3 regions of the Devosia sp. MC1541 genome follow, and region 3 is predicted to be linked to each of the others. Evidence: predicted binding sites of a transcription regulator. Region 3 holds the regulator's gene; each other region holds the start of a gene.

Region 1 (4,566 bases), on a different contig from region 3:
AATAAAAAGGCCGCCCGTAGGCGACCCTCAAGTGCCGTATAAGGCTTACTTGTCCAGAACGAGATTGATCGCGGACTCGCGACCGTCACGGCCTGTTTCAGCTTCGTAGCTGACCTTGTCATTTTCATACAGACCATCAACGCCGGAGTTCTGAACTGCGGAGATATGTACGAAATGATCCTTGCCGCCATTGTCTGGCGTGATGAAGCCAAAGCCCTTGGTGGCGTTGAAGAATTTTACGGTACCGTTCAAACGGGTCATGGGAATATCCTTAGTGCTCGAGATCACTACAAAACGAGCTATTACCCCATCGCGACATGCAATGGAGTTGTAAACGTTCGCAAAGTTGATCAGAAAGCCAAGGCCCAGTTTACACCGGGGAACGGCAGCCGACTTGGGCTGAAAACGAGTAAATAGGTGTATATCAGATACGCCCAGAAAGCACAATGACGAATGTTTTTTGGGATTTATTTCTAGCGTTTGTCGGATAATTCGGCGCTGAACGGTCCAAATTTCATTAAGGCGACGAATTCTAAAACTATAATCGAAAGATTGCCCCGGGCGACCCGTCGCTGGGTAGGGAGAGAATTTGTCGGTCCAGTGCATGACGGCGTGCGCGGCAGAGAGATCGGCGCAGCGGCTTGCGTTTGAAGGCAAAAAGGATCAGGAACTTGGGTTCACATTAGACGAGGACCCATGGCCCGCACTCCAAACTACAATTTCGAACGTCAAGAACGCGACCGGCTCAAATCGCTTAAGAAGGCTGAAAAGGCGCAAGCCAAGCTCAAGCCTGTGGTCGAGGCCGACGAGACGGTGGCTTCCGACGAAGCGTCCGCTTGAGAGTGAAGGGCGTCGAAATCAGTATGTGCGCTGTTTTGGTGCTGTTTTGCCATTGGATGGGGCAATGATGAGCCAGATCGAAAACGATGGAGCTGAGGTCTTGAACCACTTGGGCTGGTCAGCGTTTTTCCAAGATCAGCTCGCGGGCGATGAGCATGACCTTGTGCCATTGCGGATCGATGGCGTGCATCGCCGGCGATTGACGGGGTTGTCAGCCGCCGGTCAGATCCAGCTCGAGCTGCCGCCGCACACCAATACTGGTGATTTTGCAGTGGGCGATTGGGTGTTGGCCGAGCCCATTACCTCTCTCCTCGTGCGCAGGCTCGATCGCAAAACCGTGCTGGAGCGCAGCGCTGAAGGGCGTAAGCCGATGCAGCTGGTGGCGGCCAATGTCGACACGCTGCTCATCGTTGCCTCGTGCAATGCGGACTTTAACCTCGCGCGCCTCGAACGCTATTTGGCCTTTGCCAATGAGGCGGGCGCAGAGCCTGTCGTCGTGCTGACCAAGGCCGATCTGGCAGAGGATGTCGCGGCACTGGAACAGCAAGCCTCGGCGCTACAGCGTGGCCTGGCTGTCATCTCGCTCAATGCGCGCGAAGAAGACGCCGCGGCCAAGCTGCGCCCCTGGTGCGGACCGGGCGCAACCGTAGCGCTCGTCGGTTCATCGGGGGTGGGCAAGTCTACGCTCGTGAATACCCTTGTTGGTTCTGACGGGGGACACCCCCAGCTAACCGGCGCGGTCCGGCAGGGCGATGATAAAGGCCGCCACACGACGACCTCGCGATCACTCCATGCCATGGCAGGCGGTGGTTGGGTGATCGACACGCCGGGCGTCCGGAGCTTGCACCTCAAGGATGTGGCGCAGGGCCTCGATACGCTCTTTGCCGAGATCACCGAACTCGCGCCCTCGTGCAAATTCCGCAACTGTAGCCATGACCATGAGCCCGGATGCGCCGTGCGGGCGGCAGTCGCCGCTGGCGAGCTTGATCCAGAGCGCCTTGAGCGGTGGAAGAAACTGCAGGCTGAAAGCCGGGGGTAAGTCGGTTTTGAGCGGTGGCCCCACTCAGCGGGCAATGACTCTGGCTTGGTGGAAGGCCCCCTCACCCGACGCTGCGCGTCGACCTCTCCCCGTGGGGGCGAGGTGAAGAGGCTTGGGCTTGTTGCCCCCCACCCTCAGTCCCTCCCCTCCAGGGGGAGGGAGGAAGAGCGGTGTTGGTGGAGAGCTGTGGAGAGGCGTCCCGTTTTGGAACGTCAATGGGCTGTTTTATCAATTTCAAACCTGAGACGCCTGCAATCCCTCGTTTGACGGTGTGAAGGGCTAAAATAGTTTGGCGACTGTGCAGTTTACCTCTTGGTCAGAAGTCTTACCAAACCCCAAAGATTAACGAAGTTTTCACCAAGCTGAACGGGTTTTGGGGATTGCGGGGAGATTGAGGGGCGCTGTGGACAGGCGCTTGTGTGTTGCGGGGATAAAATCGCTATATATAGCCGTGAACAAAAGCGGATTTATGCGTTGGCGTCGATTCGGTGCTGCTTCGTTCCAATTTTGTTCTGAGCGTTAAAATGCCAGCGATCACAGGGAAGACAGTGTGCTTTTCCGAGACGCGTGCGGAAGGTACTCGCAACTGCCGCAAGGACGGACTACATAGGCCCTAATGAGTTTCCGTCCTAACGCCCCGGTCAAGGCAATCCTTGGCCCAACAAACACTGGCAAGACCTACTTCGCCATCGAACGCATGTTGGCCCATCCCACCGGGATGATTGGTCTGCCGCTGCGCTTGCTGGCGCGCGAGGTCTATCAGCGCGTGGTCGAGCGTGTGGGCGTGCAGGCGGTGGCGCTGGTAACGGGCGAAGAACGCATCGTGCCGGAAAAGCCGCGCTATTGGGTGGCGACGGTTGAAGCCATGCCCACCGATATTCACGTCGATTGCGTGTGTATCGACGAAATCCAAACCGCGATCGACTTTGACCGCGGGCATGTGTTCACCGACCGCATTTTGCATACGCGCGGCTTGCAGGAAACCTTGCTGCTGGGGTCGCTGACCATGGCCGGGGTGATCTACAAGCTCGTGCCGCATGTCGAGATTATCGAGCGTTCGCGCTTTTCGCAGCTGACTTACTCGGGCTCAAAGAAGATGAGCCGCTTGCCAGCGCGTTCGGCCATTGTCGCGTTTTCGGCGCGGCAGGTTTACGCCATTGCCGAATTGATGCGCCGCGAACGCGGTGGCGCGGCGGTGGTGATGGGGGCGCTATCGCCCCGCACGCGTAATGCACAGGTGGAGCTCTATCAAAACGGGGATGTGGATTTCCTCGTGGCGACTGACGCCATCGGCATGGGGCTCAATTTGGATATTGGGCACGTCGCTTTTGCCGACGATAGCAAATTTGATGGGCGGCAGAGCCGTCCATTGACGCCGTCCGAACTCGGGCAAATCGCGGGCCGCGCCGGTCGTCACAAGCGTGACGGCACGTTTGGCGTGACCGGTGGGACCGAGGGATTCGACGAAGAATTGGTTATTGCGCTCGAAACACACGACTTCGAGCCGATAAAAGTGGTGCAATGGCGCAACAGCGCGCTAGATTTTTCATCTCTAGAGCGTCTGCATGCATCACTAGAAAAAGCGCCTAGCGACAGAACTTTAACCAGAGTTCCTGTGGCTACAGACCAATTGGCACTAGAATTTCTGGCCAGAAATGAGGCGGCAAGCCTCGTAAAAGGCCAGAATAGCGTCAAACTCCTCTGGGAATGTTGTCAGATACCTGATTATCAGGGCATCTCACCTGCTGCGCATGGTGAGATCGTAACGCGCATTTACTCGGACTTAAGGCGAAAAGGTTCTGTCAACGCAGACTGGATTGCCGAGCAGGTGCGCTTTTGCGACAATGCAGAGGGCGACATTGACACTCTGAGCAACCGGATTAAGCAAATCCGGACTTGGACCTTTGTCGCAAATCGTAAAAACTGGCTTGAAGACCCAATTCATTGGCGCGAAAAGACGCGAGACATAGAGGATCGACTGAGTGACGCTCTACATGAACGGCTCACACAGAGGTTCGTCGACAGGCGCACCAGCGTACTGCTCCGCCATCTGAAAGACAAACGTATGGTATCTCCCGAGATCAATGAACGTGGCGAAGTGCGGCTGGAAGGCCACCTCATCGGCACGCTCGAAGGCTTCCGCTTCACCCTTGCCCGAACAGAAGGCGACACTGACGCCAAGGGCGTTCGTACCGCGGCCGAGTCTGTGGTCGCGCCGGAGATTCACCACCGAGCCGACCGGCTCGCGGGTGCGCCGAACGAAGAATTTGTGCTGACGACCGATGGCCGTCTGCGCTGGCGCGGTGAAGTTGTGGCGGAACTAGCAGAAGGCGATAGCCTCTATCGTCCGCGTATCATCACTCTGGCTGACGAAAGCCTGACCGGTCCTGATTTGGACCGCGTGCAGGATCGTCTGTCGCTCTGGCTCCGCCACCACATCAACACCGTGCTTGAGCAGGTGATGAGCCTGGAAGCGCCGGCCGACGTTGAAGGCACCGCTCGCGGCATCGCCTATCGCCTGTTCGAAAACCTTGGCGTCATGCCACGCGCGGCAATGGCCGACGATGTAAAGGGTTTGGATCAGGACGAGCGCGGCAAGCTGCGTAAGCTGGGCATCAAATTTGGTGCTTACCACATCTACCTGCCGCTATCGCTCAAGCCCGCGCCTCGCGAGCTGGCACTGATTC
Region 2 (4,566 bases), on a different contig from region 3:
AGGAATGGCGCGCCTCGTGGGAGCACGATGTGAAGTACACCGAAGGGAACACCTGATGTTCCACGTGAATCACGGATTTGGAATTTTGGATTCACGTGAAACACGGCATTAGTTGAGCGAGCGCACCGGCCCTGGTGTCATCTCAATGACAGCGAAAATAACCAGTAAATGGAACGCGGTAAGTGCGAGCGCCGACACCGCAAAAAGCTGCTTTTGCGTTTTGTGCCGAAACAATTGCTGCCCGAGTAGCCCGCCCAGAATACCAAACGCTGTGTCCGCAAACAGCAGATGCAGCTCCCGGATACGTCTACGCCCCCCACGCGCAGATGATTTGTCGATGGCATAAAGCACCAGACTAACGAGCCCCATGCCGAAATACAGTGCGGCGACCCAGAAGGGCAGGCGGAACGTTACAAGGCCAAAGCAGAGCGCCAAGAGCAGCGCTGCGACGCAGAAATAGCGAAACTTGCTCGTCTGCTTTTTCGCCATTCAATTCGTCCTTATTGCCGGGCCTCAACTGGTAAGGCCAAAGCTTAAACAACTGCTTTGTATCGGCCTAAACGCTAACGTGTTTCAAAGCTCAATCGATAGCTCAGCGCTTTGGCGATATGCGGACGAGAGACTTTTTCAGAACTAGCCAAATCAGCCAAGGTCCGCGCGACTTTGAGAACGCGGTGATAGGCGCGAGCCGAAAGATTGAACCGGTCTGCCGCTTGCAGCAGCAAGTTTTGACTTTCCCGATCAGGCTCAACAAGTCGCTCGATCAGCGTTGACGTGGCTGACGCATTGGTGAGGACCTCAGGGTGTCCAGCGGCGTCATAGCGTTGGCGCTGAAACTCTCTTGCCCGTGCCACACGGCTAGCCACAACGGCCGAAGACTCGGCCTCCCCGACGGCACCGATCATCTCGGCGGCCGATACGCTTGGCACATCAATGCGGATATCAATGCGATCCAGAAAAGGGCCAGAGATACGGGCCTGGTAATCACCGGCACAGGCCGGGCCACGCTTACAAATATGACCCGGCGTTCCGGCGTAACCGCATTTACAGGGGTTCATAGCGGCAATGAGTTGGAAGCGACTAGGATAGGTGACGCGGGCATTTGCCCGGGCGATGACTGTTTCGCCGCTCTCTAGAGGCTGACGCAGACTATCCAAAACATTGGGCGCAAATTCAGGCAATTCATCCAAAAAGAGCACGCCATTATGGGCAAGGCTTACCTCTCCGGGTTTCACCCGCAAGCCGCCGCCAACAAGGGCTGCCATCGAGGCAGAGTGGTGCGGAGCGCGGAAGGGACGACGATCGGAGAGGACGCCGCCGACCAGCTCGCCGGAAATGGATTGGATCATGGAAATATCCAATAATTCTCGCGGACTAAGTGGCGGCAAAATAGAGGGTAGGCGGGCCGCCAGCATGGATTTTCCAGCACCGGGCGGCCCTACGAATAAAAGATTATGCCCCCCAGCCGCGGCCACTTCGAGGGCACGACGAGCGACAGCTTGTCCCCGCACATCGCTGAGATCGGGCAAATTGCTGCGCTCTTCTGATTGGCGGGCGGGTTTGGGCCGAGCCTGCAATTGATGGCCAACAAGGTGATTGGCCACCGCGAGGAGGCTATCGGCAGCAATAATATCAATGTCTTCGCCCGCCCAGGCCGCTTCGGGACCAGAGGCGGCGGGGCAAATAACGCCCATGCCCTTTTCACTGGCGGCAAGCGCGGCGGGCAAGATGCCACTGACATGAGAAATGCGGCCATCAAGCCCCAATTCCCCCAGGACCAGATAGCCATCGAGCGCATCGCTGGGGATCGCGCCCATAGCGGCCATCATCGCCAGCGCGATCGGCAAGTCGTAGTGACTACCCTCTTTGGGAAGATCAGCTGGGGCCAGATTGACCGTAATGCGCTTGGCGGGCAGACCAAGTCCCGAGGCAACGAGCGCCGCGCGGACACGCTCGCTGGCTTCTTTGACGGCCTTATCCGGCAGCCCGACCATGTAAATACGGTGTAAACCCGGCGCTATCTGAACCTGCACCTCAATCGGAACAGCTTCGATCCCCTGAAACGCCACGGTGCCAACGCGTGTCACCATAGGTATGTCCCCCTAGCCAAAGGCAGGCTAACAGAACGCAAACAGAACGCAATATGGTCTATTAACCATGCGAACTGCCATATTGGTTACCCTAAAACTCCATTAACCCAGAAATGTTGAAACAAAGGCCAGCTTAAGTTGTGCGTAGCGTGTGCCTTCATTGATGAAACCGGTTTTGAAATCTCCCCGCCTCTCCACCCTTGCGAAAGGCGCTGTCTTCGCCCTCGTCGGCGTTGCATTGGCTGCTTGTGCTACTGGCGGTGGGCTCTATGGAGCTATTCCGGGCGACAACCGTCCGCATAAGGCCGTTGATCGAGCCCGCTCGATGCCGGTGCAGGGCATTGACGTCGCGCGCTATCAGGAAAACGTCGATTTCCCTCGCGCTCGCGGTGCTGGCATTCAATTCGTTTTCATGAAAGCAACCGAGGGCAAGGACTATCTTGACCCAGACTTCCGCGTGAACTGGCAGCGCGCCGCTCAGGCTGGCATGCCACGCGGCGCCTATCACTTTATGACATGGTGTTCGCTGGCCTCCGAGCAGGCCGCTTGGTTCGTTGCCAATGTGCCAGCAGACCCGTCGGCACTGCCGCCGGTTCTAGACCTCGAATGGAACAATCACTCGAGCTGCAAGACCAAGCCGAGCAAGGCCGATGCCTTGGAAAAAATTCGTCTGATGCTGGATGTGATGGAGCGCCATAGCGGTAAGCTGCCGATCATCTACACTGACATGAACTTCCACCGCGACATTCTCGAAGGCGAGTACTTCCCCAATAGCTTCTGGCTGCGCTCCACCGCTGCCGAGCCGCATGAGCGCTATAAGAACCGTCCTTGGACCTTCTGGCAGTATACCCAGACCGGTCTTGTGGCCGGTGTGCGGGGCGAGGTGGATCGCAACGTCTTCTATGGTTCACAGAACGAATGGATGACCTTCCTGTCGACCGGCTGTGATCCACGCGCCATACCAGCGCTGCAGCAGACAGGCCGTTGCGGCTACGCCAAATAGCCAGGGTCAGCAAATCTTAGCGAATAGCCTATCCCCAATAGAGTGCTGCTGCGGTAACGTGGCAGCACTTTTGTTATGGGAGCGCGGCGATGGGATTGTTGGATGAATTGGGCCTAGGCGGTTTGAACACAGTTCTAATCGCACTTGCGATACTGCTGATCATTGTCTTGTTTGCTGGCGCCAAGACCGTGCCGCAGGGCTATCACTACACCATTGAGCGATTTGGCCGCTACATTCGCACACTGAAGCCCGGGCTCAATTTGATCGTGCCCTTTATCGATGTCATCGGCAAAAAGCTCAATGTTATGGAACAGGTCCTCGACGTTCCGCATCAAGAGGTGATCACACGCGACAATGCGACCGTGACGGCAAACGGCGTCACATTCTACCAAATTCTCGATGCTGCAGCTGCTGCTTACGAAGTGTCGAACTTGGAAAATGCCATCCTCAATTTGACCATGACCAACATCCGATCCGTCATGGGTTCCATGGATCTCGACGAGCTGCTCAGCCATCGCGATGAGATCAATGATCGCGTGTTGCGGGTGGTGGACACCGCCGTTTCGCCTTGGGGCGTTAAAATTACCCGCATCGAAATCAAAGACATTGATCCACCCAAGGATCTTGTGGAGTCGATGGGCCGCCAAATGAAGGCAGAGCGCGAAAAGCGCGCGACAATTTTGGAAGCCGAGGGTCGTCGCCAAGCTGCTATCCTCAAAGCAGAAGGCGAAAAGCAGGCGCAAGTGCTCGAAGCGGAGGGCCGCAAAGAGGCTGCCTTCCGCGACGCTGAAGCGCGTGAACGCGCTGCAGAAGCCGAAGCGCGCGCGACCCAGCTGGTGTCGGAGGCCATTGCTTCGGGTGACGTGCAGGCGATCAATTATTTTGTCGCCAACAATTACATCAAAGCCCTCGAGGGCATCGCCACCTCGCCAAACCAAAAGGTTCTGATGCTGCCCGTGGAAGCCGCCAGCGTGATCGGCTCAATCGGCGGTATTGCCGAAATCGCCCGCGAAGCCTTTGGCGCGGGTTCGTCCCAGCCACGCGGCACTGGTCGTCCTCCAAACGCGGGTTAAGACATGAACCTTATTGCTCTTATCGCTAGCTTTGGACCATGGAGCTGGATGGTTTTTGGCCTGATCTTGCTCGGCCTTGAGTTGGCAGTGCCGGGCGGCTTCCTCATTTGGTTCGGTGTCTCCGCTCTGGTCATCGGGGCGCTGACACTGGTGGTTGCGGTCAGTTGGCCGCTCCAATGGCTGGCCTTCGCGGCCCTCTCTTTGAGCGCGATTTTCATCTGGACCAAAAGTGCGAAGCGTCGGCAGGCACACAGCGACAAACCACTGCTCAATCAACGGACTGATCAGTTGATCGGGCAAACAGGGATCCTCTCCGAACCGATCATCAGCGGCTTGGGCCGAATGCATATTGGCGACACGGTTTGGCGTGTCTCAGGGCCTGACTTGACCACCGGGAGCA
Region 3 (4,566 bases):
GCGAAACCAGCAGTTTGAGCGCGACAGAAGCGTCAGCGCGGTTTTCAAGACGCAAACTCATGCTGCCTGCCCTGCCATCAACAAACCAATCGTACCGCGGTCGAGCTTTTCGCTAGGGCCAGCGTCGCTGACCTCCCCGGCGTGAACCACAAGGAAGCGATCCGCCAGCGCGAACAATTCGTCCAGGTCTTCCGAAATCACCATCACGGCGGCGCCACGGTCACGCGCTGCAATAATGCGGCGATGGACTTCCGATTGCGCGCCAACGTCGAGGCCGCGTGTGGGCTGGTTCGCCAGAATAACGCGCGGCAAACGCTCCAAAACGCGCGCCAAAATCAGCTTCTGCACATTGCCGCCAGAGAGCAGCCGCGCTTCGGCGTCCGGCCCCGGGCAACGCACGTCATAGGCCGCAATCGCTTCCGTCGCGTGCTCCTGCATGGCTTTACGATTGAGCAGGCCATAGCGCGAGTACGGCGCGCTGCGCACTTCCTCAATGGCAATATTGTCGGCAACACTCATCGTGCCAACAACGCCGTCATGCTGGCGGTCTTCCGGCATACGCGCCACACCAGCCTGAACCAGCGCACGCGGGTCCGCCTTGGTCAGCGCTTCGCCGTAAAGACGCACTTCGCCAGCATCCGGAACAGCAAGCCCCGAGATCAGTGCCGCAATGCCCGATTGGCCATTGCCCGACACACCGGCCAGACCGATGATTTCGCCAGCCTTGAGTTCAAAGCTGACATTGCGCAGCGATTGACGGGTCGAGCCCTGCTTGAGCGACACATTGGCAAAGCTCATCAGCGGCTCGCGCGGCGTTGCGGGCGTGCGCTTCACTTCAGCCACAGCCTTGCCCACCATCAAATCGGCAATATCGCGCCGATCAGAATTTGCAGTGACGAGCTCACCCGCCTTGCGGCCGCCCCGCAGAACCAGAATACGGCTCGATACGGAGAGCACTTCTCCCAGCTTGTGAGAGATAAAAATAACGCCCAGCCCATTCGCAGCCAAGCGGCGCAGAACGGTGAAGAGCCCTTCGGACTCTTGTGGGGTCAGAACCGCGGTGGGTTCATCCAGAATAAGCACGCGGACATTGCGATAGAGCGCCTTCAAGATTTCAACGCGCTGCTTTTCGCCTACGGTGAGGCTGGCGACAGGACGGTCGAGGTCCACATCAAGCCCACTCTCCGCAATAATGGCTTCCACCTTCTTGCGCGCCGTAGATTTGCCGCCAAGCGCAAACATGCCCTCGGTGCCAAGACGAATATTGTCGAGCCCGCCGAGGTTTTCCGCCAGCGTAAAATGCTGGTGGACCATGCCAATACCGGCTTTCAACGCCGCGCCAGGCGAACCGGCAGGCAAAATTTGAAGGCCAGCCTCGCTCGCAACACGAACCACACCCTCATCCTGCACATAGTGCCCGAAGAGAATGTTCATCAATGTCGTCTTGCCGGCGCCATTTTCCCCCAGAAGGGCTAGGATTTCGCCCCGCTTGAGACTGAGATTAATCCCGTCATTCGCGGTGAGTTTGCCAAAGCGCTTGGTGATACCCTCAAGTGAGAGCACCACATCCCCCTGTTGGTCGGTCATTGCCGCCCCCAAAAAATAGAATAGGCCGGGCGTGGGAAAACCCACACCCGGCCAGAAAAAGGATTACATGCTGGAGCTTGGTTCAGCGTCGTTGATGTCGACCTTGAAAGTACCAGCAAGGATTTCAGCTTCCTTGGCCTTAGCGGCAGCTACTGCTTCCGCACCAGCAAGCGCTTCATCATAAACTGCGCTCGAACCACCGTGCTCGAGGAAGGCATAAATGCCGTAATCCGAAGCGGTGAAACTGCCAGCCTTAATGTCGGCAATTGCTTTGTTGATCATTGGCTCGCCGTGCCACAGCGCCGACGCCAGAATGGTGCCTGGGTAATCCGCTGCGGTGTCGATCACGTTGCCGATGGCCAGAACGCCGCGTTCCTTGGCAGCGTCAGACACGCCAAAACGCTCTGCGTAAAGAATGTCAGCGCCCGCATCGATCATAGCGAATGCCGATTCCTTGGCCTTCGGAGGATCGTACCAGGAGTTGATGAAGCTCACCGAGAACTTCACCTCTGGGTTGACCGAGAGTGCGCCCTGCATGAAGGCATTCATCAGACGGTTCACTTCTGGAATAGCGTAACCACCGATCATGCCGATCTTATTGGTTTCGGTCTTCATGCCCGCAACCATGCCGGTCAAATAGCTTGGTTCTTGGATGAAGTTGTCGAAGGTGGCGAAGTTTGGCTCAACTGGCTGGAGCGAGGACCCCATCAGGTACATCACTTCTGGGTATTCTTCCGCAACGGCACGCGCTGGCTGTTCAACGCCGAAGGCTTCACCGATCACCAGCTTAGCGCCCTGCTCCGAATATTCGCGCATGACGCGTTCATAGTCGGTGTTCGACACGTTTTCCGAATACACATATTCGATCTCGCCGCGTTCCTGCGCTGCGATCAGCGCGAGATGGAGGCGCGATGCCCACTGCTGCTCAACCGGAACGGTCCACACAGCTGCAATCTTGGTCACATCCTGCGCCAATACCGACCCGGTCAGCGACAGAGCTGCGACGCCGAGTGCGGCCGCCGAAAGAAAGGCGCGTCGACCGAATTTCGTTAGAGCGGTCATTTTAACCCCCAATGAGTGTGCAAAAAACGAACAAAAATCTCTCCTGCCTATCTAGCGAGCGAACACGCTTGGTTGGCAAGTTGAAAATTAAGGTTTTTTAAATCTGTTCCGTCTTGCTGACGAGTCGCATTTGCTCCTCAACGCCGCACTGTGCCTGTGACGCGTTTACGCATGTTTGGGGCTCGGGCTTGGATCGGCCAAAATCACACATCTATGCATGCGCATATTACAGCCGTTTGGCAGTTCTGACAGGAACATGGCAACACTTGCAGAACATTTGAGGAACACATATAGTCGTTCCGTCTATGTTCCGATTCTGGGTCTGGGGCCGATGCTGACGAAAAAACAACACGAATTGCTGATGTTCATCCATGAGCGGATGAAGGAGAGCGGTATTCCTCCGTCATTCGACGAGATGAAGGATGCGCTTGATCTGGCGTCCAAATCCGGCATTCATCGTCTCATCACTGCCCTCGAAGAGCGCGGCTTTATCCGCCGCCTTCCCAATCGCGCCCGTGCGCTCGAAGTGGTGAAGCTACCGGATTCGATGAACCCGACCTTGGGCGGCCGCAAGGCAAAGTTCGAGCCCAGCGTCATTGAAGGCACTCTCGGCAAGGTCGCCGCGCCCCCAGCGCGTGCACTTCCATCCGCCGCTGACGATTATGCGCGCCCCATCTCCATTCCGGTTATGGGCCGCATTGCAGCAGGCACGCCCATTGAGGCAATCCAGACCCACTCGCACACCATCGCTGTACCGCCAGAAATGCTCGGCTCAGGCGAACACTACGCATTGGAAGTGCGCGGGGATTCGATGATCGACGCAGGCATTTTTGATGGCGACACGGTCCTCATCAAAAAGCAGGATACGGCTTCAAACGGCGAAATCATCGTGGCCCTTGTCGACGATGAGGAAGCAACCCTGAAGCGTCTGCGCCGCAAGGGCGATACGGTCGCTCTGGAAGCGGCAAACCCGGCCTATGAAACCCGTATCTTCCCGCCCGATCGGGTCCGGGTTCAAGGCCGTCTGGTCGGCCTGATGCGGAAGTACTGAATTGGCGGAGGGGCAAGTTGAAAAACTCTGCCCCTTTGTTCTGCGCAGCGTTGGTTCTTGTAACACGCCTCCACGATACTCCCCGCGCCCCGGAGTGGCGTATATTCTTCCAACGCCCGCTCGCCGACCTTCGACATCACAGGCGCTGAGCCAGTACACGCGCAAAGCCGAGCATTGCGCTCACGGCTAAGCCCGAGCGCCGCCTCCATTTTCATATATCCCCGCTCTAAAGAACGCGCCCCTTCGCGCCCTAAAAGGCCATGTCCGCGCCAAAGCTGACGCCCATAAGTGCCAGCCAAAAGCCACAGATAGGCCAATCGCGGCCACGCTGGCTGGACGCATAAAAAGGCCCGCTTTCGCGGGCCCTTTCTCACGCATATCGCGCTTAGTGATTGTCGCGTGGCAGACCTTCGGTCTGGGCAATGCGCTGGTACTTGTCGGCACCACGCAGAATGGCGCCGTCGCCCAATTGGCCGACCAGGCCGCGTTGGATTTCCTGCCAAGGGGTCTGATGCTTGGGGAATTTATATCCGCCCTCTGCATTCAGATCCAAACGGCGAGCAGCGATTTCCTCGTCCGAGATGAGGATGTCAGCTTCCCCCTTATTGAGGTCGATCCGCACCCGGTCGCCCGTCCGCAGGATCGCGAGGTTGCCACCAGCCGCCGCTTCAGGCGACGCGTTGAGGATCGAAGGCGAACCCGACGTGCCCGACTGACGACCATCACCGATACAAGCAAGGGACGAAATGCCCTTCTTAATCAGATAGCTAGGCGGACGCATGTTCACGACTTCCGCAGCGCCTGGATAGCCGATTGGCCCCGCACCGCGCATGAACAGCAGCGTGTGTTCATCGATAGCGAGCGAG

The links. The regulator LexA, encoded in region 3, represses DNA repair genes until DNA is damaged. The targets are predictions, from matches to a motif close to TGTTCNNNNTGTGTTCNG.
Region 1: a site for LexA is predicted at 2,377-2,394, ahead of HKD40_RS09375 (helicase-related protein). Genes of this name have one in related genera too.
Region 2: a site for LexA is predicted at 2,122-2,139, ahead of HKD40_RS03860 (YifB family Mg chelatase-like AAA ATPase). Genes of this name have one in related genera too.

Annotation. Positions count from the first base shown of each region.
Region 1 covers NZ_JABBDZ010000007.1:30,231-34,796, reverse strand. The annotation lists gene HKD40_RS09390 (cold-shock protein) at 46-261, opposite strand; gene HKD40_RS09385 (hypothetical protein) at 697-840, shown strand; gene rsgA (ribosome small subunit-dependent GTPase A) at 908-1,879, shown strand; gene HKD40_RS09375 (helicase-related protein) at 2,496-4,566, shown strand, end outside.
Region 2 covers NZ_JABBDZ010000002.1:233,757-238,322, forward strand. The annotation lists gene HKD40_RS03850 (YafY family protein) at 1-56, shown strand, start outside; gene HKD40_RS03855 (DUF1294 domain-containing protein) at 109-489, opposite strand; gene HKD40_RS03860 (YifB family Mg chelatase-like AAA ATPase) at 564-2,090, opposite strand; gene HKD40_RS03865 (glycoside hydrolase family 25 protein) at 2,266-3,093, shown strand; gene HKD40_RS03870 (SPFH domain-containing protein) at 3,183-4,166, shown strand; gene HKD40_RS03875 (NfeD family protein) at 4,170-4,566, shown strand, end outside.
Region 3 covers NZ_JABBDZ010000001.1:311,080-315,645, forward strand. The annotation lists gene HKD40_RS01440 (ABC transporter permease) at 1-61, opposite strand, end outside; gene HKD40_RS01445 (ABC transporter ATP-binding protein) at 58-1,587, opposite strand; gene HKD40_RS01450 (BMP family protein) at 1,651-2,649, opposite strand; gene lexA (transcriptional repressor LexA) at 2,981-3,700, shown strand; gene HKD40_RS01460 (IlvD/Edd family dehydratase) at 4,086-4,566, opposite strand, start outside.